Regions from separate parts of the Micromonospora sp. Llam0 genome, predicted to be linked through region 1. Evidence: riboswitches for the same ligand, from Rfam matches in the RefSeq annotation. Region 1 holds a riboswitch; each other region holds the start of a gene.
The links. A riboswitch is a leader RNA that binds a small molecule or an ion and turns the genes downstream of it on or off. The one in region 1 is predicted to bind cyclic di-AMP.
Positions count from the first base shown of each region.

Region 2: linked by a shared signal. The riboswitch ahead of EDC02_RS17410 (coiled-coil domain-containing protein) and the one ahead of EDC02_RS34170 (hypothetical protein) in region 1 are both predicted to bind cyclic di-AMP.
Region 3: linked by a shared signal. The riboswitch ahead of EDC02_RS01210 (NlpC/P60 family protein) and the one ahead of EDC02_RS34170 (hypothetical protein) in region 1 are both predicted to bind cyclic di-AMP.

Region 1 covers NZ_RJJY01000002.1:1,463,636-1,473,281, forward strand. Annotated here, with positions in the region: gene EDC02_RS34145 (hypothetical protein) at 59-541, shown strand; gene EDC02_RS34150 (HAMP domain-containing sensor histidine kinase) at 587-1,885, opposite strand; gene EDC02_RS34155 (response regulator transcription factor) at 1,914-2,582, opposite strand; gene EDC02_RS34160 (cellulose binding domain-containing protein) at 2,631-3,695, opposite strand; gene EDC02_RS34165 (TrkA family potassium uptake protein) at 4,426-5,103, opposite strand; cyclic di-AMP (ydaO/yuaA leader) riboswitch at 5,361-5,497, shown strand; gene EDC02_RS34170 (hypothetical protein) at 5,500-6,516, shown strand; gene EDC02_RS34175 (glycoside hydrolase family 65 protein) at 6,591-8,960, opposite strand; gene EDC02_RS34180 (HAD family phosphatase) at 8,957-9,646, opposite strand, start outside.
Region 2 covers NZ_RJJY01000001.1:3,985,159-3,994,804, reverse strand. Annotated here, with positions in the region: gene EDC02_RS17430 (hypothetical protein) at 1-42, opposite strand, end outside; gene EDC02_RS17425 (STAS domain-containing protein) at 475-834, shown strand; gene EDC02_RS17420 (serine/threonine-protein kinase) at 963-1,814, shown strand; gene EDC02_RS17415 (glycosyl hydrolase) at 1,980-4,937, opposite strand; gene EDC02_RS17410 (coiled-coil domain-containing protein) at 5,420-6,502, opposite strand; cyclic di-AMP (ydaO/yuaA leader) riboswitch at 6,570-6,700, opposite strand; gene EDC02_RS17405 (cation diffusion facilitator family transporter) at 6,869-7,777, opposite strand; gene EDC02_RS17400 (AAA family ATPase) at 7,823-9,646, opposite strand, start outside.
Region 3 covers NZ_RJJY01000001.1:252,878-262,523, forward strand. Annotated here, with positions in the region: gene EDC02_RS40680 (GPGG-motif small membrane protein) at 1-21, opposite strand, end outside; gene EDC02_RS01190 (metallophosphoesterase) at 71-760, opposite strand; gene EDC02_RS01195 (hypothetical protein) at 790-1,080, opposite strand; gene EDC02_RS01200 (dTMP kinase) at 1,353-2,036, shown strand; gene EDC02_RS01205 (RNA polymerase sigma factor RpoD/SigA) at 2,478-3,470, shown strand; gene EDC02_RS01210 (NlpC/P60 family protein) at 3,609-4,568, opposite strand; cyclic di-AMP (ydaO/yuaA leader) riboswitch at 4,579-4,710, opposite strand; gene EDC02_RS01215 (DUF6232 family protein) at 5,184-5,720, shown strand; gene EDC02_RS01220 (helix-turn-helix transcriptional regulator) at 5,768-6,649, opposite strand; gene EDC02_RS01225 (DUF397 domain-containing protein) at 6,917-7,132, shown strand; gene EDC02_RS01230 (DUF3817 domain-containing protein) at 7,259-7,588, opposite strand; gene EDC02_RS01235 (hypothetical protein) at 7,614-8,057, opposite strand; gene EDC02_RS41205 (DUF6158 family protein) at 8,210-8,566, shown strand; gene EDC02_RS01245 (hypothetical protein) at 8,570-8,899, shown strand; gene EDC02_RS01250 (hypothetical protein) at 8,903-9,106, opposite strand; gene EDC02_RS01255 (hypothetical protein) at 9,113-9,325, opposite strand; gene EDC02_RS01260 (GlsB/YeaQ/YmgE family stress response membrane protein) at 9,467-9,646, shown strand, end outside.

The sequences.
Region 1 (9,646 bases):
TCCACCTCCTGTACCCGGTCGGACCCGCCTATCCTGCTGGTAGGAGCGTGAGGTTTTGATGAGACGATTTGTACGGGGCGCGGTGCTGGTCCTCACCGGGTTGGTCCTCAGCGGGTGCAGCGACCCCGGGGCGGGGGCCCCGGCGGGTGTCTCCGCCGCGCCGTCGTCCACCGCGACCGGCACCGCGTTGTATGCGGTCGACTCCCGGACGCTGGACGAGATCGTCATCGACGCGCAGGGGTTCGTGCTGTACCGGTCCGACCGGGACACCGCAGCACCGACCTGGTCCGCCTGCGAGGGACAGTGCCGGCAGTCCTGGCTTCCGGCCCCCTGCGAGGGCGAGGTACGGGTGGAGGGAATCGACCGGCAGCTGGTCGGCTGCTTCGACCGGTCCGACGGGAGCCGGCAGCTGAGCCTGGCCGGCTGGCCGTTGTACGGCTACGCCGGTGACCGGATGCCCGGCGACGCGAACGGCCACGGCCAGTCGGGCATCTGGTTCGCGATCCGCCCCGACGGCGACAACGCGGTCTACGTACCCTGATCGGGCGGTCCCGGCATGCTGACCGGTCCGCTCGGGCACGCCGCCCTACCCGCCCTGACCGCCGGGCAGCCGCAGCCGGGCCTCGGCACCGCCGCCTTCGGCGTTGACCAGCCGCAGCTGCCCGCCGTGCAGTTGCGCCACCCAGCTGGCGATGGCCAGCCCGAGCCCGGTGCCGTCCTCGGTGCCGCTGCGGAACCGCTGCTCGGGCGCGGCGGCGACGGCTTCGCTGAGCCCGGTGCCGCGATCGCGTACCCGTACCGTCGGTGGCCCGGCGGTGACCTCGAGCCGGATCTCGGCCGGCTGGTCGGCGGCCCGACCGTGCTGGACCGCATTCTGGATCAGATTGCGCAGCGCGATCCGGACCAGCGCCGGGTCGCCGTACGCCACCACCGCCTCGGTGACCGGCACCGCCCGGTGCGGCGCGACGACGGTGTCGGCCAGCACCTCCTCGGCCAGTTGGTCCAGGCGGAACGGCTCCCGGCGCAGGTCACGCAGGCCGGCGACGAGCTGGGCCCGGGTGAGCAGGACGGAGACCGAGTCGGCGAGCCGGTCGGCGGAGCGCACCACCTGGCGCAGCGCCGCCGGGCGGCGCTGCGGCTCGGCCAGCGCGGTCTCGGAGACGGCACGGATCACGGTCAGCGGTGTGCGCAGCTCGTGCGCGGCGTCGGCGACGAACCGTTCCTGCTGGTTGAGCGCGTCGGCGATGGGCTCGGTGCCACGGCGGGCGAGCAGGTATCCGCCGGCACAGGCCAACGCGGTGAAGCTGACGCCGCCGGCGACCAGGGCCAGGGCCAGCCGCCGGTTGGCGGTCTCGGCCGGCCCGGTGTCGCCGAGCACCACGACGGCGCCGGCCACCGCGCCGGTGACGGCGTGCTCGAACGGTACGGCGAGCAGCGGGGTGGGGGTACCGGCGGTGTCGCCGACTCCGCCGGCGAGCTCGGTACCGGAGGTCCAGACCGTTCGGGCCGGTGCGAGCAGGTTGCCCGGTGGGACGACCGGCAACCGGGCCGGGTACGCGAAGACCAGGCTGAGGTCGGTCCGGCCGGCCTCGTACACGTAGACGGCGGTGGTGCCGTTGGCGACCGCGTTGTCGAACAGTTTGTCGAGTTGCAGCGCCCCGGACTCGTAGTAGAGCAGGGCGGCGGCGGTGCTGGCGGTACGCCGCAGCTCGGCGGCGACCACCTCGTCCCGCTGCCGTCCGTCGACCAGCAGCGCGACGGCACCCATCCCGGCCAGGCCGACCACGTTGATCGCCATCACCAGCAGCGTGATCCGGATCCGCAGGTTGCGCAGCCGGTCGGCGGTCTGCAGCGGCTTGCCGCCCCGCCGGTCGCGGCGGTTCACGACGGCGCCCCGCCAACTCGACCGGCGGTCACGACGGCGCCCCGCCGACCCGGTAGCCGACCCCGCGTACGGTGTGGATCAGCTGCGGTTCGCCGAGCTTGCGGCGCAGCTGGGCGACCACCGCGTCCACCACGTTCGAGCTGGGGTCGGCGAGCTCGTCCCAGCAGTGTTCGAACAGGTCGCTGCGGCTGACCACCGCCGGGCGCCGGACCAGCAGCATCTCCAGTACGGCGAACTCCTTGCGGGTGAGCGTCAGCAGGACGCCGGCGCGGCGCACCTCCCGGCGGGCGGCGTCGACCTCCAGATCGGCCACCCGCAGCAGCGGCGGGGTGGTGGCGCCGCGGCGTCGGCAGAGGGCCCGGACCCGCAGCACCAGTTCGGCGGTGACGAAGGGCTTCACCACGTAGTCGTCGACACCGGCCTGGAAGCCGGCGATCCGGTCCCCGGCGCTGTCCAGCGCGGTGAGCACCAGCGCCGGTGTGGTGAGCCCGGCCCGCCGGCGGTGGCCGAGCTGGTGCAGTGAGTCGCCTTCCGGAAGGATCCGGTCGAGCACCAGACAGTCGTAGTCGTTGATGCTCATGCTCAGGTCGGCCTGGCTCCAGTCGGCCGCCTGGTCGACGGCGAATCCGCCGGAGCGCAGCGCGGTGACGACGGCGCTGCGTACCTCGGGGTCGTCCTCGACCACCAGCACCCGCATGCGGGCGAGGCTAGCAAGCCGCCGTCACCAGCGCGTCTTCGACGAGGGTCAACCCGAGGACGCGCACCGGTCGCCGTTGAGCAGGAAGTCCGTCGGCGGCGGGTTGCTCGCCTGGTACCTGACCACGAAACCGAGCTGTACGCTGCCGCTGACCGGGATCCGGCTGTTCCATGTGGTGTTGGCGACGGTGATCTCCGGCGGCACCAGGTCGACCGGTTCGGCGCCCCACAGGTGGCTGATCCGCTGGTCGCCGGGGAAGGTCCAGCGCAGGGTCCAGCCGTCGATCGCGACCGGTCCGGCGTTGTGGATGGTCAGCTGGGCCTGGAAGGCTCCGGGCCAGTGGTTCACCACCTGGTAGCTGACCTTGCAGTCGGGTGCCGCCGGCAGGGTCCGCACGGTCAGTGGCTCGGACGGTGGTGAGGTGTTGCCGGCGTCATCGTGGGCCCGCACCACGAAGGTGTACGCGGTCTGCGGTTGTAGTGCGCCGACCCGGGCGGTCGGTCCGGTCGGTGGGTGTTGCGGGGCGGTCGCCACCGGGGTGGTGGAGCCGTCGGGGTTGATCCGCAGCACCTCGTACCAGGCGACGTAGACGTTGTCGGCGGACGGCTGCCACCGCAGGGTGACCGAGTCGGTGCCGATCGTGGTGGCGGTCAGCGCGGTGGGCGCGGTGGGTGGTTGGCCGTCGCCGGGCGGCATGGTCAGGCGCAGGCTCGGGCTGGCCGGCGAACGGTTGCCGGCGGCGTCGAGCGCGTACACCCAGAACTGGTACGTCTGCGACGGCCCCAGCCCGTCGATGGTGATCTCGTTGTCGGGGGTCGTGCTGATCACGATGTAGTCGGTGTGCAGTCGGGCCACCTCGTAGCCGGTCACCCCGACGTCGTCGGTGGCCGCCGTCCAGACCAGGGTGACGTCGGTGGTGCCGATCGCGGCGACGGTCGGGGTGCCGGGGGTGGTCGGCGGCTCGGTGTCCGCCACGGCGAGCGCCGCGGACGCCGGCAGCAGGGGTGGGCCGAGCAGCGCGGCGGCGACCGCGACGCCGAGCCGGCGTCGGGTGCGGTTGGGATCGCGCCGGATCCACCGGCGGCAGTGGTGCGGCGGTTGCGGCATGGACATCTCGCTTTCGGTGCGGACGCCGGGACGGACCAGCGACTGTGAGATCCATGATTGTCGATTTAATAGCCGGGCACCACCGCACCGGCAGCACCCGACGGGATCATCCGGTCGCGACCAGCGGATCAACCGACTGTGAGCTTGCCCACTACCAATCGGCGAGCCCCGGACCCTTGCGCGACGACGGAACGGGCTTCGGTCCGACCGTCGCCGCAGACCGGGCACGGCCGCCCAGCCGCTGCTCCAGGCCCTATACACAACGAAGCCCGCCGGCTCATCGGCGGGCTGGGCAGCGCTGTCGGACGGACCAGCGTCGCGGTCCTGACTTGTCGGCGATTCCCCGCCGTAACAATCGGAGACTAGCGTGGGGACGGGGAGGGCAACCCCCGTCCCCACCATCAGTTGCTACACACGCACGAGCGGTCTGGCGTCCAGGTCGTGCGTGACGCGCGGGAGCCGGGCCACGCGAGTGGCTCTGGTTCCACCTCCTCTCGACAGGTGGTGCGCGGGCTGGCGGCGGAGTCCGGGCTTGGCCCGCCGCCAGCCTCGGGAGCTGTGCGGTTGACACGGTGATGTCGCCATCGCCGCGCCACGCGTCGACTACTTCAGCGGGGCACATCCATCGATGGAAGCGCTCCCATGCAGGGACTGTAGCCTGAGTCACGAGTTTGCGAAAGTGCAGCGGCTGATCAGCTCACGAAATGAAGGTGTGATGAGGCGGTCACGCCCATGTTCACCGGCCGAACTGCTGGACCGCCGTGGTCGCCCCGGCGACGATCAGCAGCGCGTCCGGCGGGATCAACGTCTCAGGTCCCGCGTACCGCAGCTGCCGGTCCCGCTCCTTGATCCCGACCACCGTGATGCCGTACCGCTGGCGTAGCCGGGACTCGGCCAACGTCCGACCGGCGGCGTCCGGCGGGGCACAGACCTTGGCGATGGCGAACCCGTCGTCGAACTCGATGAAGTCGAGCATCCGGCTGGCCAGCAGGTGGGCCACCCGGTCACCCATCGCCGCCTCCGGAAAGATCACATGGTGCGCGCCGACCGAGGCGAGGATCCGGCCGTGCTTGGCGGTGATCGCCTTCGCCCAGATCTCCGGGACGCCCAGCTCGGTCAGCGCCACCACGGTGAGGATGCTGGCCTCGACGTCCGAGCCGATGCCGACCACCGCGCGGGGGTAGCCGGCGACGCCGCACTGGCGCAACGCCTGGTCGTCGGTCGAATCCGCCTCGACCACCCTCGGCAGCCGCTCGGACCAGCGGTGCACCCGTTTGGGATGCTCGTCGATGCCCAGCACGTGATGGCCGAGGCGGAGCAGGGACTGGGCGACCTGACCGCCGAACCGGCCGAGGCCGATCACCGCCACGCTGTCGGCGTCCGGCGGCCCGACCGGGGAATCGTCATCTCTCACCGAGGATCCGTCCGACGCTACGACTTTCCCACTTTTCCTCATACGTACTGTAGTCAGCCGCTAACCTCGGCGCAGCGGTATCCGGCCCGTCCCGCGACTTGTCGTACGCCGCCGAGCGCAGACAGTGGACATCACCGAAAGTCGTTGTCCGGTAACGGATTTTTCCAGCTCAGTCAGGATTGTCGAGGTGTTGATGCCGGTGACCGATCCGGTAAGCTTGCCCGCGGTCTCCGCCAGGCGGCGCCCACCGGCGCCGGCGGTGACCGCCGCCCAATCACCCCTCCGGGGTGAGCCGGGGAACCACGTTTCCACCGGGGTGAATCCGCGCCAGCGGTAGGGATCGTTCCGTCCCGAACCCGTCAGCTAACTCGGTCGGCGGCCAAGGAAAGGAACAGGATGACCGCACCCCTCCGCCGGCGGATTCCGACGGCCGCGGCCCTCGCCGCCGTCGCCGCCCTGCTCGCCGGCTTCGTCGTAGCGTCGCCGGCCGCCGCTCAGGATCCGGACGACGAAGGCGCCCCGCCACTGCTCAGTGAAGTGCTCGAATCGACCGGCCGGGGCTTCGTCGAAGCCAAGGCCGCAGTCGACGAGTCCCGCAAACGCCAGTTGAAGCTCAGCCTCGAGTTGGAAAAGGTCGAGGAACGGATAGCGGCGCTGACCCCACAGATCGGCCAGGTCGCCTCCAACTCGTACCGTCTCGGTCGGATCACGCCGGTGATGGTCCTGCTCAACAGCGCCGACCCGGACGCGTTGCTGGAACGCGCCGAAGGCCTGGACATGATCGCCATGCACGACAACAAGCGAATCCGGGAGCTCAACGAGGCCCGCGAACAGGCCGCTCGGGCGGTCGCCGCGATCGACGCCGAAGTGGCCCGCGAGGAACAGCAACTCGAGGCGATGGCCCGCCAGAAGAAAGAGGCCGAGAAGGCCCTGCAACTGGTCGGCGCGGTCGCCACCAACGGATTCGTCTCGGCCACCTCACCGGTCGCCGCCCAGGCGCCGCGCAACTCGGACGGTTCCTGGCCGTCCCAGTCGTGCAGTCTGGACGACCCCACCACGAGCGGCTGCATCACGCCGCGCACCATGCACGCGCTGAACGAGGCGAAGAAGGCCGGCTTCACCCGCTTCGTCTCCTGTTTCCGCCCCGGCGGTCCGTTCGAGCACCCCAAGGGGCGGGCCTGCGACTTCTCCGCCCAGCAGCAGGGGTTCGGCGGCGACGCCTTCGGCGACGACCGGCTGTACGGCAACAACCTGACCGCCTTCCTGGTCCGCAACGCCGACAAGCTCGGCATCCTGTACGTAATCTGGTATCGCCAGTTCTGGTCACCGACGACCGGCTGGAGTTCGTACAGCGGTGCCGGCGGCGACCCGAACAGCGACCACACCAACCACGTACATCTGTCCCTGCTGTGACCTGACCTCATCCCGCGCGGTGCCGGGCCGGCCCGGCACCGCGCGAGAGAGAGCCGCACGGGAGAGAAGGGTCGTCAGTCGGTACGCGCCGAACGGCGTACCGGTGACCGGCCGGTCGGCTGCTGCGGCGGCGGACCGACCGGGCCGGCCGGCGGGATCGCCCGGGTGACCGGCTTGTCCGCGGCCACCGTGATCGGCTCGCTGTGGTGGGTCAGGTCCACGGTGGCGTTCGGGTCGACGTCGCGCAGCGAGTAGGTCACCTCATCGTGCTGGACCGCCACCCGCAGCCGCAGGCCCCGCCACATCATGGCGAACTCCAGCCGGTTGATCCGCTGCGGCAGCCGGGGAGCGAAGGTCAACTCCCCGCCGTGGTCTCGCATCCCGCCGAAGCCGGCGACCAGCGCCAGCCACGCCCCGGCCAGGGCGGCCACGTGGATGCCGTCGCGGGTGTTGCGGTTGATGTCGTGCAGGTCCATCAACGCGGCCTCGCCCATGTAGTCGTGGGCGAGCTCCAAATGGCCGGTCTCCGCGGCGATCACCGACTGGGTGCACGCCGACAACGACGAGTCCCGCACCGTACGCCGCTCGTAGTAGGCGAAGTTGCGGGCCTTCTCCTCCTCGGTGAACGCGTCGCCCCGCCAGTGCATCGCCAGCGCCAGGTCGGCCTGCTTGACCACCTGCTTGCGGTACAGATCGAAGTACGGGTAGTGCAGCAGCAACGGATAGTGGTCCTGCGGGGTGCCGGCGAAGTCCCACTCCTGGTGCCGGGTGAACCCGGCCGACTGCGGGTGCACGCCCAGCTCGTCGTCGTACGGGACGTGCATCGACAGCGCCGCGTCCCGCCAGGCCGCGGTCTCCTCGTCGTCGACGCCGAGCACCCAGGCCCGGTCGGCGTAGCGCAGCGCGCAGTCGGCGGCGGTCAGCAGGTTCCGCTGCGCCATCAGGTTGGTGTAGATGTTGTCGTCTACCACTGCGGTGTACTCGTCCGGCCCGGTCACCCCGTCGATGTGGAACCGGCCGTGCCGGTCGTGGTGGCCCAGCGAACGCCACAACCGGGCGGTCTCCACCAGCAGTTCCAGGCCGATCTCCCGCTCGAACTCGACGTCCCCGGTGGCGTGCACGTACCGCCGGACCGCGTCGGCGATGTCCGCCGCCACGTGGAACGCGGCCGTGCCGGCCGGCCAGTACGCCGAGCACTCCTGGCCCCGGATGGTCCGCCACGGGAACGCCGCCCCGTTGAGCCCGAGCATCCGGGCCCGCTCCCGCGCCTGGTCCAGGGTCGAGTGCCGCCAGCGCAGCACCGAGGCGACCGCCCCCGGCTGGGTGTAGGTCAGCACCGGCAGCACGAACATCTCGGTGTCCCAGAAGGCGTGTCCGTCGTACCCCGGGCCGGTCAGCCCCTTCGCCGCGATCGGCCGCTGCTCGGCGCGGGCGCCGGCCTGCAGCACGTGGAACAGCCCGAACCGGACCGCCTGCTGGATCTCCGGGTCGCCGTCCACCCGCACGTCCGAGTGGCCCCAGAAGTCGTCGAGGTACTTGCGCTGCTCGGCGCAGAGCCCTTCCCAGCCGGAGATCCGGGCGCCGGCCAACGCCGCGCCGACCTGATCGCGCAGCGCCGGCAACGAACGCTGACTGGACCAGCCGTACGTCAGCAGCTTCACCATCCGCAGCCGCTGCCCCGGCTCCAGCAGGCAGGAGACGGTGGTCCGGACCCAGTCGTCGAACCCCTCGGTGCTGACCGACACCTCGCCGGGGCCGTCGATCTCGTGCCCCATCGCCGCCGCCATCCGCAGCCCGCTGGCCTTGGTCCGGTGGATGAGCAGCCCGCCGTCGGGCTGTACCAGCCGCTCCTCGGCCTGCAGCGGCGTCTCAAGCACCGCCGCGACGCGCGGGTCCTTGCTCTGTGCCGGCAGCTCCTCGTTGGCGACCAGCTCGGACTGCACGATGATGCGCAACGGCTCGTCGACCGCCTCCACCTCGAAGCAGATCGCCGCGACCGCCCGTTGGGTGAACGACACCAGCCGGGTGCTGCGGACCCGGGCGGTACGCCCGGCCGGCGAGCGCCACTCCAGCCGACGGTCCAGCAGACCGGCCCGCAGGTCGAGCACCCGCTCGTGGGAGAGCAGGTCGCCGTAGCGCACGTCGAACGGCTCGTCGTCGATCAGCAGCCGGATCGGTTTGCCGTTGGTGACGTTGACCAGCGTCTGACCGGACTCGGGGAAGCCGTAGCCGGCTTCGGCGTACGGCAGCGGTCGCAACTCGTAGAACGAGTTCAGGTAGGTGCCGGGCAGGCCGTGCGGTTCGCCCTCGTCCAGGTTGCCGCGGAATCCGACGTGCCCGTTCGCGAGGGCGAAGACCGACTCCGACTGGGCCAGGATGTCGAAGTCGAGCCGGGTCTCCCGCACGTGCCACGGTTCCACGGGGTAGGCCCGCTCGCGGATCATCGTTCGGCTCCGACCAGCAACTCCCCCAGATCGCTCACCACGATGTCGGCACCGCTGGCCAGCAGTTCGTCACCGATACCGACCCGGTCGACACCGATGACACAGCCGAACTCCCCCGCTCGCGCCGCCGTCACGCCGGCCAGCGCGTCCTCGAACACCGCGGCGTTGCCCGGCTCGACGCCGAGCTGCGCGGCAGCGGCCAGGAACGTGTCCGGTTCCGGCTTGCCCCGCAGGCCCTTCTCGCGCGCGATCACCCCGTCTACCCGCACCTCGACCAACTCCTCAATCCCCGCCGCGATCAGCACGTCCCGGCAGTTGGCGCTGGCCGAGACGACGGCCCGGTGCAGCCCGACCCAGCGGGCAGCATGAAGGTAGGCCAGTGAACCGTCGTAGACCTGCACCCCGTCTTCGGCGATGCGTCGCAGCAGCACCTCGTTCTTCCGGGTGCCGATGCCGTACACGGTGTCGGCCTCCGGGGGGTCGTCCGCCGACCCCTCGGGAAGCTCAACGCCTCGCGAGGCGAGGAAGGAACGCACCCCGTCGGCCCGCGGTCGACCGTCGACGTACCGGCTGTAGTCGGCGCCCGGGTCGAACGGCTGGAACGGCTGGCCGGTCTCGTCGGCCCGAGCGCGGAGGAAGTTGTTGAACGTTTCCTCCCACGCCGTGTTGTGCACTTTCGCGGTCTG
Region 2 (9,646 bases), on a different contig from region 1:
TTGCGGCTGGCGGCGGCGCTCCATCAGGTTGGTCGCGAACATGCTGCTACCTCCTCCAGCGCCACGGCTGCCGGAAGTGCCCGGCGGGCTGTGGCGCGCTGCGGTTGCCTCCACGTGCCCAGCCCTGGTCGGCGGCAAACCCCCTCGTCGTCGTGCCGTTGCGGCTGTCTTCTGTCGTACCGGGCCGCTACTGTTGGGACGACAGCCGGTGCGGAGCCGGAGGCCGGTGGGCACCGGAGGTTCGTGGTCAACACCTCTGGCGCCCGTGCCTCTACGAATCGTGCCCCGGGTGTCCGTGCCGTAGCTCAGCGCGCAGGGGGCTATGATGCGGGATGTCTGATTGTTAGCGATTATTGTGCCCGTCGGATGCGGATCCGGCCCGGCGAAAGCTGGCGGTGACGCCCGCACCGGAATACTCTCGGTCGCGGCCCGCGTACTGACGAGACGCCCGGATGGGCGAGTGGAGGTGCTCGCGTGAGCCTGTCGGTTGTCACATCGACGCTGCCTGGCGCAGTGGTCGAGATTTCACCACAGGGTGAGATCGACGTGGATACCGCGCACGAGGTGCGCGAAGCGGTGCAGGCGGTGCTGACCAACGGCCGTCCGACCCGAATCCAGCTGAACATGCGGCTGGTGACGTTCATCGACTCGGTGGGCATCAGCGCGATGGTTGCCGGTTTCCAGGCAGCCGAGGTGAGCGGGATCAAGCTGGTGGTGACCGAGCCGAGTCGGTTCGTGCACCGTCAGTTGTGGGTCACCGGGCTGCTCGGCCTGTTCGGCGCTCCCGAGCCGTACGTCGGCGACGGCGTCGAGCGCGAGGTGCCGCTTTCCTGAGCTCGCGGCCGGTCGGTGGTGGCCGGCCGCAGCTCGAACGGCTGATTAGGGCCGTGTTAACACCCGGTGGTAGATCTTGTCGGTAGCGCTGTCCTACCGGAAAATGGTCCATCGTGACATGGTTGCTGGTGGGTACCACCATTCTCCGGCGCTATGTCCTTCTTCGTCCGATCGGTCGTGGTGGGGTGTCGGTCGTCTACCAGGCGATCGACGTCGAATCGGCCCGGCCTTTCGCGATCAAGATGCTGGCGCCGGCCGCCGCTGGCGACCAACGGGCCCGCGATGACATCCGCCGGGAAGCGGCGATCACCCAGCGGTTGCGGCATCCGAGTGTGCCTCGCGTCTACGACGTCGGGGAACTGCCGCTACCCGGGGGCGGCACGTCGTCGTACGTCGTCATGGAGCTGATCTGCGGCGAGTCGCTGGCGGACCGGCTGACCGGCGGTCCGTTGCCCTGGCCCACCGCGGTACGCACGGCGGGGACCGCCGCAGACGTGCTGGCGGTGGCCCACCGGCGAGGCGTGGTGCACCGGGATCTCACCGCCGGCAACGTGATGTTGACCCGGTCCGGTGCCAAGATCATTGATTTCGGGCTGGCCCGGTTGGCGGGACCGTCGGCGGCCGGCCGAGCGCCGGGGACGGTGGCCGGCTCCGGCCGACCGGGCGATGACGTCTACTCCCTCGGCGTCTTGCTTTACCACATGCTGACCGGGCGGCTGCCGTACCCGGGGGTCCGCCCGGGGTCGCCGGTGACCGGCGTGCGGACCGGGGCCCTGGCGCCCACTCCGGTGCTGACGGTTGCCGGGTTGCCGCGTCCCGTCGCCGATCTCTGCCGGGCCTGCATGAGCAAGCGTCCGGAGAACCGACCGACCAGCGTCGAGGCGGCGTTCGCGCTCTGGGACCTGCTCGGCGACCGCGACCGCCTCAGCAACAGCGGTACCGACAGGGCGAGCGAGGGTGTTTTGCCCCAGATCTGTTAGTTGTCGGTCATTCCGGGGGATTGTGCAAGATATGGCGGATATCCGGGAAGTGACTCCGTCGCCCCGGCACGTCCGGCATCGTCGACGGCGAGGACCCTTTCCCGGCGCCGCGCGTCGGGAAAGGGTTCCTCCTCCTCCGGCAGTCGATCTCCTGAAGCGGTCGGATCAGCCGATTCGGAACGGCACCCGCAGGGTCGACTGGCTGGCACCGGTGCTCGCCGCGTCGACCCGAACCGTGGTCGGTGCGTTACCGATCGCGTTCCACAACTCCAGCCGGACGCACCCGTTGCTCATCGCCCGGAACTCGCCTGAGGCGGACCGCAGCCCGGCGCTCTGCCGGTAGGACTCGGTGCCGGGCACCGGGTCGGTGGCGAAGTAGTGGTAGGTCTCCGTACGGCCGTAGCTGCCGGAGCCGGTGAAGTCGTACGACACCCGGGCCTGGATACCCGCACCGACCGAGGTACCCGCGTCCACCTGGAGGTCGAACGTGGTGGCCGTCGACCGGTACGCACCGGTCAACCCACAGGCCCGGAAGGTGACCGGGTTGTGCGGCGTGCCGTCGTAGTTCGCGCCGCCGGCCGATGGCACCGTGACCGTCGTCGCGTTCGTCCCGGCGGTGTTGCTCAGCACCCCGGCGGACCGCAGATGGAACAGGTCCGAGGCGACCGGCGGGGTGGTCGGGTCCGGCGTGGGCGAGGTCGGCGGCGTGGGGGACAGGCTCGGCGACGGGTTCGGGCTGGTCGGGGCGCCGGTGGCGTTGCCACCACTCCAGGTATGCGCCCCGGTGGTGGCGGTCCGCCCGGCCGGCACGGTCATCCGGGTGCCGTCGGAGAAGGTGACCGTGACCGGTGAAGCGGTGATGTTGCTCGCCACGTAGGTGCGGGCACCGTTGCGGTTGAACACCGCGTACAACGGAGTGTTCGCGGTGACGCCGGTGTCGACCCGGCCCAACGCTGCCAGGTTGCGCACCCAGTGGAACGTGTGCGCCCGGCTCTCGCCCTCCTCGACCGGGTAGTTGGGATTGGCTCGCAGACTGGTCAGAGCGGCGTTGGCGTCACCGAGTGCCCGGAAGGACCAGAGGATGTCCTGCCAGACCGTCGGCGGCCCCCCGTTGTTGGTGACCAGCGCGTTCCAGTTGGTGGCGATGTAGTCCGGCCGGTAGCCGAGGTAGAGCGAGCCACCGGTGACCGGCAGCATGTTGATGCCCTGGATCATCTCCGGTTCGGCGCTGAACCAGGTGGCGTACGCCCCGCCGTCGCCCCAGACCATGCCGACTGACCGGTGCCCGAAGGCGGCCGGGAAGTTGGTGTCCGAGGAGTCGAACCAGTATTCCTGGATGGCCGCCGACTGGGTGGTGTAGATGTACAGCCCGGCGTCGCGGATCGCGGTGTTGCCGGTGGCCAGGCCCCACTGGATCAGGGCGTTGGCGAAGTTCATCCCCTCCGAGGACGACTCCTGGTTGTTGCCGGCGAAGAACGCGCCGTGCCCGGCGGCCCAGTCATGGCCGGCGTAGATGTCGAAGTCGCGCAGGAACGGGAACATCGGGTCGTTGCGGTCCCAGCTGTTGGCGTCGCGGATCAGCAGGTTGACCATGCCGCCGTACTGGTTGGTCGACGCCCAGGTGGGGTCGAACTTGGCCAGCGTCGCGGCGGCGGCGATGTAGTAGCCGTAGTGGAAGTGGTGGTCGTTGAGGTCGGTGTCGGAGCCGTACGAGGCGGGGTAGCCGACCAGGGTGCCCCAGGCCTGGTCGTAGAAGAACACCCGTTGGGACTTGCCGGGGCTGGCGGTGAACCAGTCGGTCAGCCGGTTCCGGATCGCGGTGAGCAGGTGGTCGCGTTGCGCGGTGCGGCCGAGCTGGTCGGCGATCTCGGCCAGCCGGGCGGCCCGGCCGAGTGCCTTGCCGGTCCAGTAGGTGTCGTTGTCGAAGCTGGCGAGCGGGTCGCCGGACGTGGCCTGGTCCAGGTGGGCGGTGAGCGTGGCGAGGTCGGCACCGGCGCTGGTGGCCACCGCCGGCACCTCCGGCAGTACGCCGTGGAAGCGCATCGCGGTCCGGAACGACGTCGCGCCGACCAGGTTGCGCATCGGACCCCGGGCCGACACGTAGGTCTCCGCGATCGGACTGCCGCCGTCGAGGTGCTTCCACTGGTGGGGGTAGAGCGAGACGACGGTGCCGCTGGCCGATCCTTCACGGGCGGTGGTGGTGAAGCTGTAGGTGGCGTCGACCGTGCTGCCGGCCTGGTCGTAGCTCCAGCTGACCCGGGTGCCGGTGACGTGCGAGTGGGCGTACCGGCCGTAGCTGTCCATCAAAGCGGTACGCCGCGCGGCGCTGGTGCCGGCGCCGGTCGGCAGCAGCGCGACGGAGAAGTACCCCCGACCGGCGAGGGTGGAGCTGATCGTGGTCCCGGCGACGGTCCAGGTCGCGCCGCTGGGGGCGTAGGCGACGTAGTCGTGGCCGCGCATCGAGAAGCCGACCCGGCTGCCGCTGTGGTGCCAGACCGTCGGGGTGCCGGGGAACGACAGCTGTGCGTTGCCGCCGGTGACCTGGGCGTACACGAACGGCAGCCCGTGTCCGACGGTGGTGCGCAGCGTGCGGGCGCCGTCGGACCAGTACGGGCTGACGGTCCAGTCGGTCCAGCCGTCGACCTTGACGTCCGGGGCGTTGAGCCCGGCGACGCCGAGGGTGAACTCCCGGGTGTACGGGTAGTGGTACTCGCCGACGCCGGTCGACGTGCCGGAGATCGCCGCCTCGGTGGTGTAGGAGACGCCGAGCCCGCCGGAGGTCGGCTGGACCGACATCGGGTGGGCGTGCAGCGGGTCGGAGTACGCGCAGTCGTACCGCTTGAACAGCAGCGACGACCACCAGTCGTTGGTCGGCACCGCGCCCGCCGGGGCGTTGCCCGTGACGTACTGCCGGGGGTTGGCGGAGATGTTGCCGCAGGCGGTCGGGGCGGCCGCGCCCGCCGGGCGGGTGGTGGTGTAGCTGCCGGCGCCGACGGTGGCGGCGTCGGCGGTGCGCAGTACGCCGAAGATCAGTCCGGTGGCGGCCAGCGCCGTCACGGTGGTGGCTGCCAGGATCCGGCGCGGCGTACGACCTGTTCGCGCGCCACGGATCGACAGGTTCATGGTGCCTCCGGGTTGGGTAGGGCGCGGTCCACGATCGCGATAAATTTCACGCCCATTAATGAGTTATTGCCAGGAGGTCATCAGAGATGCGGGCTTCTGTCAATATCCCGACATGAAGTTTCGTGCATCCGGTACGGGTGCGGGGCGGTCGGTTGACAGCTACGCCGTTGCTGCTATATATCTCTGTGAGAGCGCTCTCTTGGTGAGGGGAGGGGCAAGGTTCCCTGCGTGAGCCAGATGTGACCGCGTGTCGATAGAGCGCTCTCGCGTGGTCGCCAGGGACCGTCGGACGATATGCCGATCGGTCTTTCGGCGCTGCCCGAGGCTCCTGCGCGTCGATTATCGATGCTGACAGGAATCGTGTTCCGGCAATGCGCTGCGGCGATTCGGGGGATCACCATCGAGCCGGAGGGGTCGTCGGATCATGGTCGTGCGGGGGCGGACGGCCACCGACGTGACCGTCCGCCCCCGCATGCGCGACGTCAGTACACCGACAGGTGCACGTGGTTGGTGTGATCGCTGGACGGGTCGCCGCCTGCGCCGCTGTACGTCTTCCAGCCGCTGCTGGGCAGCCAGATCCGCTTGTACCAGATCACGTAGAGCACGCCGAGCCGGTCGGCGTTGTTGATGTAGTAGTTCGCGAGGTTGTCGCCGTAGCTCTTGTCGCCGCCGGTCGCCACTCCACCGAAGCCGTTGGGCTGGGCGGCGAAGTCACACGCCCGGCCCTTGGGGTGCTCGCCCGAGCTGCCGTTGCGGAAGCAGGACACGTAGCGGGTGAAGCCGGCAGCCTTCGCCTGGTTCAGGGCGTGCAGCGTACGGGGCGTGATGCAGCCGGAGGTGGTGGGGTCGTCGACGTTGCACGACTCGGCCGGCCAGGAGCCGTTGGCGTTGCGCGGGGCCGGGGTCGCCGACGCGCTGGCCGAGCCGGAGCCGGACGAGCCGGAGCCGGACGAACCGGAGGATCCTGAGCCGGAGGATCCGCTGGCGGCGGCCCGCTCGGCCTCCTCCGCCGCCTGCTGCCTCGCCCGCTCCTCCGCCTCCTTCTCGGCGGCGACCGCGACGGCCAGGGCCCGCTCCGCCTGATTGCGGCGCTGGTCCATGATGGTGACCTGCTTCTGCTGCTCCCGGATCTCATGCTCGATCGCGGCCTTGGACCTGGTCACCTGGTCACGGGTGCGGTACAGCTCGCGGAGCTGCTTCTCCTCGTTGGCGGTCACCGCGCTCAGCGCCGCCGCCCGGTCGATGAACCCCTCCGGTGAGGTGCTGTTGAGCAGAGCGGAGACCGGGCCGAGCCGGCCGTTGCGGTACGCGCGGTCGACGATGTGCCCGACGTTCCTGTTTCGTTGCTCCAGCTCGGCACCGACCGTGGTGAGCTGCTCGGACAGCTTCTTCTGCCGGCCCTTCGAATGGTTGAGCGCCGCCTTGGCGTCGATCCAGCCTTTCGAGGCCGCATCGAGCTCCTTGCGCAGGCTGTCGGTGCCGCCCTCGTCGTCGACCCGGTCGGGTCGGTTCGTGGGCAGGGCGGCTCCGGCCGGCGAGCCGATCGGGGTGCCGGTGACGGCCATCAGGGCGGCGGTCAACGCTGCCAACAACGCGAATCGGGTTTTTCTGTGGACTGTGCGTGACACTGTGCATTCCTTCCGTCAGCCGCCGACCGGGTTAGCTGACGGGTTCGGGACGGAAGATCCCTACCGCGTGACGCGGATGCACCCCAGGTACGTGGTTCCCCGGCTCGCCGTACGGCGATTAGGCGACGGCATCCGCGGGCGCCGGAGGGGCGCCGCCCGAGCGGAGACCGGGGCCGAGACTACCGGTTCCCCGGGTCGCCGTCCCGGTATTGATAGCCGTGTTATGTCCAGAAAAATCAGGAATATACGTAGATCGTAGCTGTCGACGTCGCGGTAAGGTCACGAAACTTAAGCATCCGCTAATCACCAGTCGGCCGGTCCACAGGAGTCGGCGGGGGCCAACGGCTCGATCTGCAGCGTCGCGTGCTCGATACCGAACTCGTCGTGCAGGGCCGTCCGGGCGTCCCGCAGCACCGTGCCGACGTCGGCCGACGGGGTCACGGCCAGGTGCGCCGAGGCCACCTCCATGCCCGGGGTGAGCGTCCAGACGTGCAGGTCGTGCACGTCGCAGACGCCCGGCACAGTGGCCAGCCGGCTGCGGACCCGGTCGACCTCCACATGCTCCGGTGCCGCCTGCACCAGGATGCGCAGCGCGGCCCGGGCCAGCCGCCAGGTGCGCGGCAGGATGAACACCCCGACGCCGACGGCGACCAGCGGGTCGGCGTACCACCAGCCGGTGGTGGCGATCACCGTGGCGGCCACCAGCACCCCCACCGAGCCGAGTAGGTCGCCGAGCACCTCCAGGTAGGCGCCCCGTACGTTGAGGCTCTCCCTGGCCCCCTGGCGCAGCAGGGCGAAGGCGACGATGTTGGCGAGCAGTCCGGCGACCGCCACCACCAGCATCGGGCCGACCGTCACCGGCTCTGGATCGGCGAACCGCCGGGCCGCCTCCACCAGGACATAGAGTGCGACCCCGGCGAGCAGTACGGCGTTCGCCAGCGCGGCGAGCACCTCAAGGCGGTAGAGGCCGAAGGTGCGCTGCGGCTCCCCGGTCGGTCGTCGGGTAGCGGCGATCGCCGCGAGCGCCATGCCGATGCCGAGCACGTCGGTGAACATGTGCCCGGCGTCGGACAGCAGTGCCAGGGAGCTGGTCGCCAGCGCGGTGACCGCCTCGACGACCATGAAGACCGCCAGCAGGACGAAGGCGGCCCAGAGGCGCCCGTAGTGTCGCTGGCCGGTGCTCCCGGCACCGTGATCGTGTCCGACTCCCACGCCTGCCACCCTCCGTTGCCCGGCGTTTCGTCAGCAGACTAATGCTCACATAGCAATATGTGCAATCGACTCCGGGTCGAAGTCGATGGTGACCAGCCGCTGCGTCGCCCGGGAGAGCGCGACGTAGAGCGTGCGTACCCCGGCCTCGGACTCGGCACGGATCTCGTCACCGGCCACCAGCACCACCGCGTCGTACTCCATGCCCTTCGCCTGCAGGCTCGACACCACCTGCAGCCGCGAGGTCGCCTGCTCGGCGAGCCAGCCGGCGACCTCGTCGCGCCGGGCCACTGCGGCGATCACCCCGACCGTCCCCTCCACCGCTGCCAGCATCTCGGCGGTCGCGGCGCGGACTGCAGCCGGCAGCACCGCCGCAGATACCCGGTCCCGGCGCGGCGCCACCCCGGTCGATCGGACCGCAGTCGGCAACGGGGCGTCCGGAGCGACCTCGCGGATCACCCCGGCGGCCAGTTCGAAGATCTCCGCCGGGTTGCGGTAGTTCGTGGTCAGCTGGAATTCCCGCCGCGGCCGCCGCCCCAACGCCCGGTCCCGGGCCTGGGTGAGTTCGGCCGGATTCCCGGTCCACGCGGTCTGCGCCGGATCCCCGACCACCGTCCAGGAGGCGAGCCGGCCCCGGCGCCCGATCATCCGCCACTGCATCGGCGACACGTCCTGCGCCTCGTCGACCACCACGTGGGCGTACTCCCGGTAGTCGGCCGGCCGCTCCCGGGCGGTGGCGCGGGCCGCCCGCTCCCGGTCGGCGAAGGTCGTCACCTCACGGACCCCGCCGGCCACCTGGAACGGATCCCGGTGCCGGCGGCGGGGCTGCGGCGGCCGGCCGAGCAGTTCGTCCAACTCGTCCAGCAGCGCCACGTCCGCGATGGTCGGCCCGTGGTCCGCCAGTTCACCGAACGCGTCGGCCAGCACCGTGATCTCGGCCGGGTCGAGCACGCCCCGTGCGTACCGACGCAGCCGGTCCGGCCGGGCCAACCAGCCCAGCACGTGTCGCGGCAGCAGCCGGGGCCACCAGGCCCGCAGGAAGTCCCGGAAATCGTCCCGGTCCGACAACTCGTCCTCGAACTCGGCCTGGCCGGGCAGCCGGGCCGGGGCCACCAACTGCCGGGCCTGCGCCCACAACGCCTCGAACAACCCGTCGATACCGGCCCGCCGGACCTCGTTGCGCCGTGCGCCCCGGGGCAGCGCGCGGGCCCGGACACCGTCCAGTTCCGGGCCGCGCAGCCGCAGCAACTGCCCCCGGTAGAGCAGCCGTAGCTCGGTCGGCCCGTCCGGTACCGCGTCACGTACCGCCCGTTCCAGCACCCGCCGCATCCGTAGCGACCCCTTCACCACGGCGACCGCCGCCGGATCCGTCCGGGTCGCCGACACCCCCGGCAGCAGCGACCCCAGCGACCTCAGGGTGGCGCTCTCCTCACCCAGGGCGGGCAGCACCGCGGCGATGTACTCGACGAAGACCCCGGTCGGGCCGACGACCAGGATGCCGCCGCCGGCGAACCGGCTCCGGTCCGAATAGAGCAGGTACGCCGCCCGGTGCAGCGCGACCGCGGTCTTGCCGGTGCCGGGGCCGCCCGAGACGATCGTCACCCCGGCGGCGGGGGACCGGATGGCCTGGTCCTGCTCCTGTTGGATGGTGGCCACGATGTCGCGCATCCCACGTCCCTTGGCCCGGGCCAGGGTGGCCAGCAGCGCGCCGTCGCCGACCACCCGCATCCCGGCCGGCGCGGCTGCCGGATCGAGCAGGTCGTCGGAGACGCCGGTGACCCGCTCCCCCCGGGACTGGATGGTGCGTCGCCGCACCACGCCCTGCGGTCGGGCCGGCGTCGCCTGGTAGAACGCGGCGGCGGCCGGGGCACG
Region 3 (9,646 bases), on a different contig from region 1:
AATCCAGAGTAGTAGCTCCATGGCCGCTGAGTACCCTTGCGCCCGGCGACGGAAACCTTCACCGGTCTGGTCAAGCGACCGACCCGGCGAGCGAATAGACGCTGTACGCCTGTTTGATCACCGGATGGGCGACGTTGCGGACCCGTACCCCACCGGGCGTGGTGCCCCGTTCCGTGCCGAAGTGGGCGTGGCCGTGCACCGCGAGGTCGGCCGGTGCCGCGTCGATCGCCTCGGCCAGCAGGTAGGAGCCGAGGAACGGGTAGATCTCGGGCGGCTCGCCGGTGAGCGTCTCCGGCACCGGCGAATAGTGGGTCAGCGCCACCCGTACGTCGCAGTCCAGGCCGACCAGCGCCGCCCGTAGCCGATCGGCGGCGTCCGCCGTGGTGGCGACGAACGCCTTCATCTCCGGCTCGCCGAACCGGCTCGCGCACCGCCCGGCGAACCCACCGCCGAACCCCTTGACCCCGGCCACCCCGAGCCGGCCTCCGGGGCAGTCCAGCACCACGCCGTCGCCGTCGAGCACCGTGACCCCGGCGTCGCTGAGTATCCCGACCAGCCGCGGCACCTGATCACAGTGGTGGTCGTGGTTGCCCAGCACCGCCACCACCGGAACCGCCAGACCCCCGAACTCGTCGGCCACGCACCGCGCCTCCGACTCCGTACCGTGCCGGGTCAGGTCGCCGGCCAGCAGCAGGACGTCGGCCCGGTCGCCGAGCTGCGCCAACGCCGGCCGGAACCGGCCCAGCACGTCGCTGTCCATGTGCACGTCTCCGACGGCCGCGACGCGGATCACGACAACTCCTCCGTCTCGGTGGGCGCGGTGGTCCGACTGACCACGATGTCGACGATCAGGCGCACGCCGGGGAAGCGCTCGGCCACCAGCCGGACGATTTCCGCCCGCCGGTGGGCGCTCTCGACCTCCCCGCACAACACCAGGCTGTGGTCCCGGCGGGAGACGCCCACCCCCTGCTCGGCGATGTCGGCGTGCTCGCTGAGCAGCCGCTGCACCGCCGCCTCGGTGTAGCCGTCGAGCCGGTCCGGCCCGGTCTGTCGCGTCGACTGCCCCGATGTCCGGGTCATTTCCCCACCTCCTGGCTGTCGTCCGGTGCCCGTCGGTGGCCTACCCGTTCCCGGCCGGTTCGTGCCTGCAGGCACAGCGCGTCTCAAGGGGTGAACGGGGTGGCGACGTGCACGTGCTCGCTACCGTTGGGAAGGTGCTCGTCACAGTGACCCATGCGCCGCCACCACCGTCACCGTCACCGTCCCGGCCAGCGTCCCGCCAGCCGTCGCCCGTACAGTCCACGTCGTCAGCCGTGCCGCCATGCCCGCCACCGGACACCGCAGGGAGCACAGTGGACGCCGATCCGGCCTGGTCGCCGCCGGCCGGGCTGCGACGGATCGCGTTGGTGGGCATCGACGGGGTCGGCAAGACCACTCAGGCGCACCTGCTGGCCGAGGCGCTGACCACTGCCGGCCGGCCCGCCCGGTATTGGCGCAACGCTGGCGGCCGACGCTGGCTCGACCGGTTCGCAGTCCGACTCGGACGCCCGGACGCCCGGCGGATGGTCGGCCGTGGTGGGCTGATGTTCCTGGAGGCGTTGCTGCGCTGGCTCGCGATCGCCCGGTCGGTGCTCGGCTCACGCCGGGCGATCGCGGTGATGGACCGGTACGCGGTATGCCAGTACGCCAGCATCCGCACCCACGGCGCCGGCCGCTGGGAACGGCTCGCCCGGCTGGCGTACCGGGTGTTTCCCCGACCGGACGTGACGTTCCTGCTCTGGCTGCCGCCCGCCGAAGCGGCCCGGCGGATCGACGCCCGGGGCACCGACCACGAGTCGCTGGAGTTCCTGGCGACCAGCGCGGCCGCCTACGGGTCGCTGCCGGAGGCCGCCGGGTTCGTGGTGATCGACGCCCGGGGCACGGCCGCCCAGGTCGCTGCGGTGATCCGGCAGCGGCTGACCGACTGGCGGCCGGCCGACGGCCGTGCGGCCGGCGCGTCGTGGCGGCCGGATCCGGATGATTCGCGTGCGTCGTGACCCGGTGGCCGGTGTCTGTCGGGCGGTGATGAACCGCGCACCCCGCTCGGGCCGTATTCCTGGCCAGGACCAACCGACCGGCGTTGGCCAGGACCAGCCGACCGGCGGGCAGTGACGAGGATCGCAGGAGGGGTAGTGACGGGAATCGCTGCGCCCTGCCCGGTGTCGTGGTGTGCTGGGAGCCTGCCACACCCCGCCGACCTCAGCGAATCGGGCAGTCGGCCGGCCCGACGCAGCGCGGCGATCGAGGAGCCTGGCAGGAAACGCCAATCCCGCTCACAGCAATTATTCAGGCAATCGTGTCAGCTTCGACTCACGAGACGGAATCCCTGACGCGTCTCATCTGTTGTGCAGGTGTCGGCGCCATACGGCGGGGCCTGCCACATCAGGTTCGCCGGATCGGAGGCGGACGTGACGGGGGAGAGGCTGATGGAGATGCGCATCGCAGGTGACAGAGCACGACGTGGGGTTAACGAGGGGACCGTGAGCAACGTGGAGAAGACGATGGCTTTGCGGACCGACGAGGTCGCCGAGGAGCGGGACCTCGTTGGCGTCTACCTGCATGAGATCTCCCGCACGCCGCTGCTCGACGCGGCCCGGGAAGTCGACCTCTCCAAGTCGATCGAGGCCGGCCTGTACGCGGAGCACCTGCTGGAGCAGGGTGTGCCGCGGACCGGGGTGAGCCGTGAGGAGCTGGAGCGGCTGGTCGTCGAGGGTGAGCGGGCCAAGGACCTGTTCATCCGGGCCAACCTGCGTCTGGTGGTGTCGATCGCCCGCCGCTACGTCCGGTCCGGCATGCCGATGCTGGACCTGATCCAGGAGGGCAACACCGGTCTGGTCCGTGCGGTGGAGAAGTTCGACTACGAGCGTGGTTTCAAGTTCTCCACCTACGCGACCTGGTGGATCCGGCAGGCGATCAGCCGGGCGATCGCCCAGCAGGAGCGGACCGTACGGCTTCCGGTGCACCTGGTCGAGGACGTCAACCGGATGCGCAACGTGGCCCGCCAGTTGACCCGCGAGCTCGGTTCGGACCCCGAGCCGGAGCAGATCGCCGCCTCGCTCGGCGTACCGGTCGAGCGGGTGCACGAGCTGGTGCGGTGGTCGCAGGACACGGTGTCGCTGGACACCCCGGTCGGCGACGACGGCGACACCAACCTGGGCGACCTGGTGGCCGACAGCGACGCGCCGTCGCCGGAGGACATCGTGCTCACCGGGTTGGAGCGGCAGCGGATCGAGGGCCTGCTCAACCACCTGGACGACCGGTCCGCCGGCATCATGCGGGCCCGGTACGGCCTGGAGGACGGGCGGGAGCACTCGCTGACCGAGGTCGCGTCGCGCTTCTCGCTGTCCCGCGAGCGCATCCGTCAGCTGGAGATCCAGGCGCTGGGCCGGCTGCGGGAGCTGGCCCGGGCGGAGGGGCTGCAGGCGGCCTGACCAACCGGCTGCTGGCGACCTGATCCGCCGCGAACTGCCCCCCGCGACGAGCTGACAACCCGCCGACGAACTGACGACGGCCCGGCATCCGCGCTTAGCGGATGCCGGGCCGTCGTCAGTGTCGGGCGACCTGCCGGGTCAGCGGACCCGGCCGTAGCCGTACGGCGGCATCATGTCCACGCTGGCCAGCTCGACGGTGCGGCCGAAGGTGGGTGCGTGGATCACCTGGCCGCCGCCCACGTACAGGCCGACGTGGGCGAGACCGTTGTAGAACACCAGGTCTCCGGGCTGCAGCGCGCCACGGTTGATCTTCGCGACCACGTCCCACTGCATCGCCGCGTTGTGCGGCAGGCTCTTGCCGGCGGTACGCCAGGCGGCGAGCACCAGACCTGAGCAGTCGTAGCCGTTCGGGCCGCTGGCGGCCCAGACGTACGGCTTGCCGATGGCCCCGTACGCGAACTCGACGACCGAGCCGGCGGCACCGGACACCGACGGGACGGTCCCGGTGTACGACGAGCCAGTCTCGCTCGCGGCACCGTAGGCCCGTTCCCGCTTGTCCATCAGCTCGTCGATGTCCGCTTCGATGCTCTTCTTGCGGTCGGCGAGCTCCTTGACCTGGGCGTCCTGCTTCTCCAGGGCCGCCTGCAGCTTCTCCTGCTCGGCCAGGTAGGTCAGCTGGGTGCTGGTGAATTCGGTGAGTCGCTGCTGCCGGTCCCGGGCCAGGTGGTCCAGAGTGCCGAGCCGGTGGATGAAGCTGCCGGAGGAGCTGTCGAGCAGGGCGCTCGCGGTGCTCAACCCGCCGGTCTTGTACGCGTTGACCGCGATCTGACCGACCTCGGTCTGCGCTGCCGCGAGTTCGGCCTGCAGCGGGCCGAGCTTGGCGTCGATCTCCTCGGCCGCCGCCCGGGTGGCCTTGGCCTCCTCCCTGAGCCGGTTGTACGACTCGACGACCTTGGCCAGCTCTTCGGATTCCTTGTCGATCTGCTGCGTGAGTTCGCTGACCGTCGGCTGGGCGGTCGCGGCGGTCGCCGGTACCACCAGGCCGAGGCTCACGCCGGCCAGCATCAGGGTGCGCAGCAGAATCCGCGCTGTTGACAAGAACGCAGAACCCTTCTTCCTCGCCGCCTACCGGGTTAGCTGACGGATTCGGGCGGGAAGTTCGCCCTACCGCGGTGGACCGCGGATTCACCCCAGTTGCCGGTGGGTCCCCGGATCGCGACCGTGAGATCACTGGTTGTAACGCCAGGTAATCTCGGGACGGCGATTCGGCGGCACTGGACCGGCGTCACCGCTTCCCGGCGACTGGCGACCGGACCAGCCGGTCCAACTTAGCCGCAAGGGTTGCGACCCGGAAGTGCTGCGATCGTGATCCGTGGCATGAAACTGGGCGGGGCTCGTTGACGGTTACTTGATGTGACGGTTGGCTGCTCTGGGCAACATTTTCCTTGCCTTCGCGTGATCGGTCGACTGCGGTGCGTCGTCGTTGGACAACGGCTGATCAATTGCGACTAATGTGTCATTAGTCGGTCTGCGCGGTTGTCGTTAGCCAGCTATCCGGATAAATGGGTGCGAAAGGTTTGATTCGCCATCCAGGATGCGGCCTGCCGTACGTCATTCTGCTAGGTGGCAGAATGACTACCTTCCATCGAGTAGCTTGCTGTTTGCACAATGGACCCGCAAGGTCAGCGCCGCACGAGCCCTTCGGAGGCAGCTATGCGTGCTACTCGCCAGACCCCACCCCGACGCGGTTCCCCGGCGCCCGCCCCGTCCGGCTCCAGTGTCGGACGGACCTTCTACCGGCAGCCCGGTATCTGCGTGACCGGTGAATGGTTCGTCGTGGCCGGCCGGCGGTTCGCCGTCCGCGACCTCACCGAACTCCGGACCGCACGAGGCGCCCGTGACCGGCTCACCGGCCGGGTGATCGCGGTGACCGCCGTGACCCTGGTGGTGGTCGCGGTGACCGTCGGCTACACCCGAGGGTTGGACGAGGTCAGCGCGGGTGCCTACCTCGCCATGCTGGCGGCCGCGTTCGTGCCGGTGTCGGTCGCCTGGCTCGGTGACCGGTTGCGGCCACGGGCGTACGAACTCTGGGGCCGTCACCAGGGACTGCTGGTGCTGCTGTTCAGCACCGACGACGAACGCCAGTACGGCCAGGTGAGCCGGGCGTTGATGCGGGCCCGGGAGATGTCCCGGCTGGCCGGTCTGTCCGAGCCGGTCACCATCGAACCGTGGGTGCCCGACCAGCGGTGAGCGGGCCCGACCGCCGCGGCGGTCGTCGGCGGGCTGGTCGACGTCGATCAGCCCGCGTCCGGTCCGTCCAGCCGACGGGCGAGGTCGTGCAGCATCGCCACCGAGTCGGCCGGCGACAGGGATTCCGCCCGTAGCCGGTCGAAGACATGCTGGTAGGGCCGGACCTCGTCGGCCCGGTCGATGACCTCCTCGACCAGAGCGCTCTCCACGTACACCACGTCGGCGTCGGCCTGGTCGGCGAAGTGCAGGATGACGAACGGACCGAGCACCGTGTTGCTCCCGGCGGTGAACGGCAGCACCCGGACCGTGACGTGAGGCGCCGCGGACATCTTCGCCACGTGCTGGAGCTGCTCACGCAGCACCCGCGGGCCGCCGGTCATCCGGCGCAGCGCCGCCTCGTCGATGATCACCTCGATCTGCGGCGGATCCGCGCCGAACAGCACCTCGTGCTGGCGGGCCAGCCGGATCTGCACCCGTCCTTCGATCTCGGCCGCCGGTACGTGGTGCGGGCCGTCGGCCGGGATCACCGCGCGGGCGTACTCCTCGGTCTGCAGCAGGCCGGGGAAGCTGATCGGCTGGAAGTAGCGCAGTGCCGACGCCTCCGCCTCCAGGCCGATGTAGGCCGCGTAGGCGGCCGGCACCCGGTCCTTGTATCCGCTCCACCAGGCGCGCCGTCGTGCCGCCCGGGCCAACTCGACGAGATCCTGCACCTGCTGCTGGTCGCGTACGCCGTACAGGTCCAGCAGAGCCTTGACGTCGTTGGTCGAGATGCTGACCGACCCCGACTCGATCCGGATCAGCTTCGACAGCGACCAGTCCATTTGAGCGGCGACGTGGTCCTGGGTCAGCGCGGCGGCCTCGCGTGCCCGGCGTAGCGCCGCACGCAGCCGGCGACGCCCGATGGTCGGGCCCTGGTGTCGGGCAGGCATGGGAACGCTCCGGGGAGAGTGCCTAGCAGAGTGCCACCTGGCTGGTTGCCACCCTGTTGCACGCTACACCGCCGCCGTCAGGTCTGCTAAGGACGGCTGGCCCCTCCGCATGGACGGCCGGCCACTCCGCGTGGTCCGGACGGCGGTTCCGCCGATTTTCCCGGTGTCGCCCAGTCGCGTCGGCAAGATCGGGAACTGGTACAGTCCGCCCGATTGCCTGCGTACTCTGATGGCAAATCTACCGATTTATCCTATTAAGGAGTCTGGGTGACTGTGATCAGCACTGCCGGTCCGGCGTGGCGTAAGAGCCGCCGCTGCGAGGCGACGACCTGCGTCGAGGTAGCCGAGATCGGCCCGGCGGTCGGAGTGCGCAACTCCACCGACCCCGGAGTACACCTGGAATTCTCGGCGGCCGCCTGGTCGGCGTTCGTCGCCGGGCTGCCCGGTGCGCCGACCAGCGCCGGCGGCCACACCACGGGTTGATCCGACGCCGCACGAGGCCCGGGTCCACGGCCGTCGACAATGTCGGCCGTACGCCCCGGCCGGGTCGGCCCGACAACGGTGCCGGCCCGGCCGGGGCGCCGTCAGCCAGTCACCGCCCGCCCGGGGTCAGCCGGTGAACACCTTGTCCGGCTCGGTACGCGGCTGCACGCCCGCCCAGCGGCTGACCACCCGCTCGGCGTAGAACGACACGAACGGCACCGTGCCGGCCAGCATGATCGCCAGGATCCGGCCGAGCGACCAGTTGGCCCGCCGGGCCAGGTCGAACACGGCGACCAGATAGACCATGTAGAGGAACCCGTGCGCCGGCCCGATCGTCTCGACCACGACGGCCTGGTCGAACAGGTACTTCAACGGCATGCCGATCACCATCAGCAGGATCAGCACCACGCCGACCACGTACGCGATCAGTCGGTACCGGGTGAGTGCGCCTGACACTGTCGTCCGTCCTTCTCTCTTCCGGTCAGCCCGGGTAGTCGCCGGCCCTGGCGTGCGGGTTCGCGTTCAGCCAGGCCAGGTAGTCGTTGTAGGCGGCCAACTCCGGGTCGTCCGGGCCGGGGGTGGCGGTCACGCCAGGGGCAGACCGGACCCGTACCGGCCGGCCGAACGCCTCCTCCCGCGACGGCGCGTTTTCCGGCGACCCGCTCTGCGGCGACGGCGACCCGTGGTTCGGGCCGGGTAGGGAGTCCGGGCCGGGTACGGACCGGCGGGCCAGCCGCATCTCGCGGACCCAGATGAACACCACGAACGCCGCGAAAACCGGCCATTCCACCGCGTACGCCCAGCTCAGCGTGTTGCCGGCGGCGGCCCGGCTGATCTGCCACCAGCCGAGCGCGAGGAAGCCCACCACCAGCGCCACCGCCGCCAGGTGCCGCAGGATCCACGCCGGGGTCCACAGCTGCCGCATGCAGGGAAGCGTACCGGCCGGTCGTCGGCTTCTCCGACGAGCCGTCGTAGTCAGGTGCGCGGCCGCCCGGAAGCCGGCCGCCCGGTGTTTGCCGCCGGCCGGCAGGGGAACCCTACGACGGTAATGCCTCGTCGACTCCCCGGAGGCCGGAGATGACGGATTCAGCGCGGTACGGCAGCTACTCCCCGGCGGCGGCCGGTCGGCCCTTCGAACCCCGGCCGGACCATCCGCCCGGTGCCACCCGACCCTGGTCGGCCCCGACCGAGCCGGGTGCCGAGACCTGGGTCGACACGGTCGACGAAACCGGGATCGACCCGGTCGAGCTGGCCGACGACGAACTGCTCCGCGAGATCGGCAGCCTGCACCGGACCCGGCTGGACACGCTGCGGCACGGCACCGACGCGGCGCTGGCCAACCATCTGCACCGCACCGCCGACCTGGAGACCGAGTACCTCACCCGGCACCCGGGCCGGGAGGTCGAGGCCGCCCGGTTGCGGGACGGGGGCTGAGTCGTGCCCGCCTACGCCGAGCGCGGTGTCTCCGCGCCCCCTGAGGTGGCGTTCGGCACCGCGACCGACCCCGACCGCCGGGCCGCCTGGCTGCCAGGGCCGCTGCGCCAGGTGCCGGCGGAACCCGCCCACGGCGACCACCTGCAGGCCCGGTGGTCGACCGCGGGTGGCCCGTGGGCGGCCGTTGTGCAGGTGTACCCGGTGCAGGCGGGCGGCGCCATGCTCCGCCTGGAACTGGACTCCGACCTGCCGCACGAGCAGCTGACCCGACTCGCCGACGAGACGCTGACCAGCCTGGTCCGGGCGGTCACCGACAATCTCAACGCCGGTTGACCGTCAGTCGGCGGTGAACCCGGGCTTCTCCATCCCGGACCAGCCGCGGGGCGTTTCCGGCTCCCGGTCCCGGTCGGTTCCTTCGATGATGTCGTGGGAGACCGCCGTGTCGTCGTGCTCGCCGGCGAAGTCCGGGTCGTCCTCGGGCGGCTGGCCGTCCGGGGTCTGGCCGAGTGCGGCGGCCGGCCGGTTCTGATGCTCGTCCATCGGTGATCAGGCACCTTCCGTGGAGGAGTGCAGGACCTCTTCCGCCTCGTCCTGGGCGTATTCGCCTTCCGGCAGGGCGTTGATCCTGGTCAGCAGGTGAGCGGGTAGCTCGGCGGCGACCGCCCGACGGGCGATCTCGGCCCGGCTCACACGTTCCTTGCCGAGGTAGATGTCGTCGAGTAGCGCGTACAGCTCGGCACGGCCCGTCTCATCGGTCACCTCCGCCTGCTACCCCGCACGCGGCATGGCAAACGACGGTCCACGTACCGACCCGTACCGCCGGTTTCATCCTGCCGACCGTCGGCGTTCCGCCCTCCAGGTCCGATCCAGGCACCTACGCTCGGGCCAGGAGGTGGACTCATGATCGGCACCATTCTGTGGGCGCTCGTCGCCGGCGCGATCATCGGCGCTCTGGGACGTCTGCTGCTACCCGGGCGGCAGAACATCTCGGTCTGGCTGACCATCGGCGTCGGAATCGCCGCCGCCCTGCTCGGCGGGGTGATCGCCGCCTGGCTGGGCATCGGCGAGACCGCCGGGATC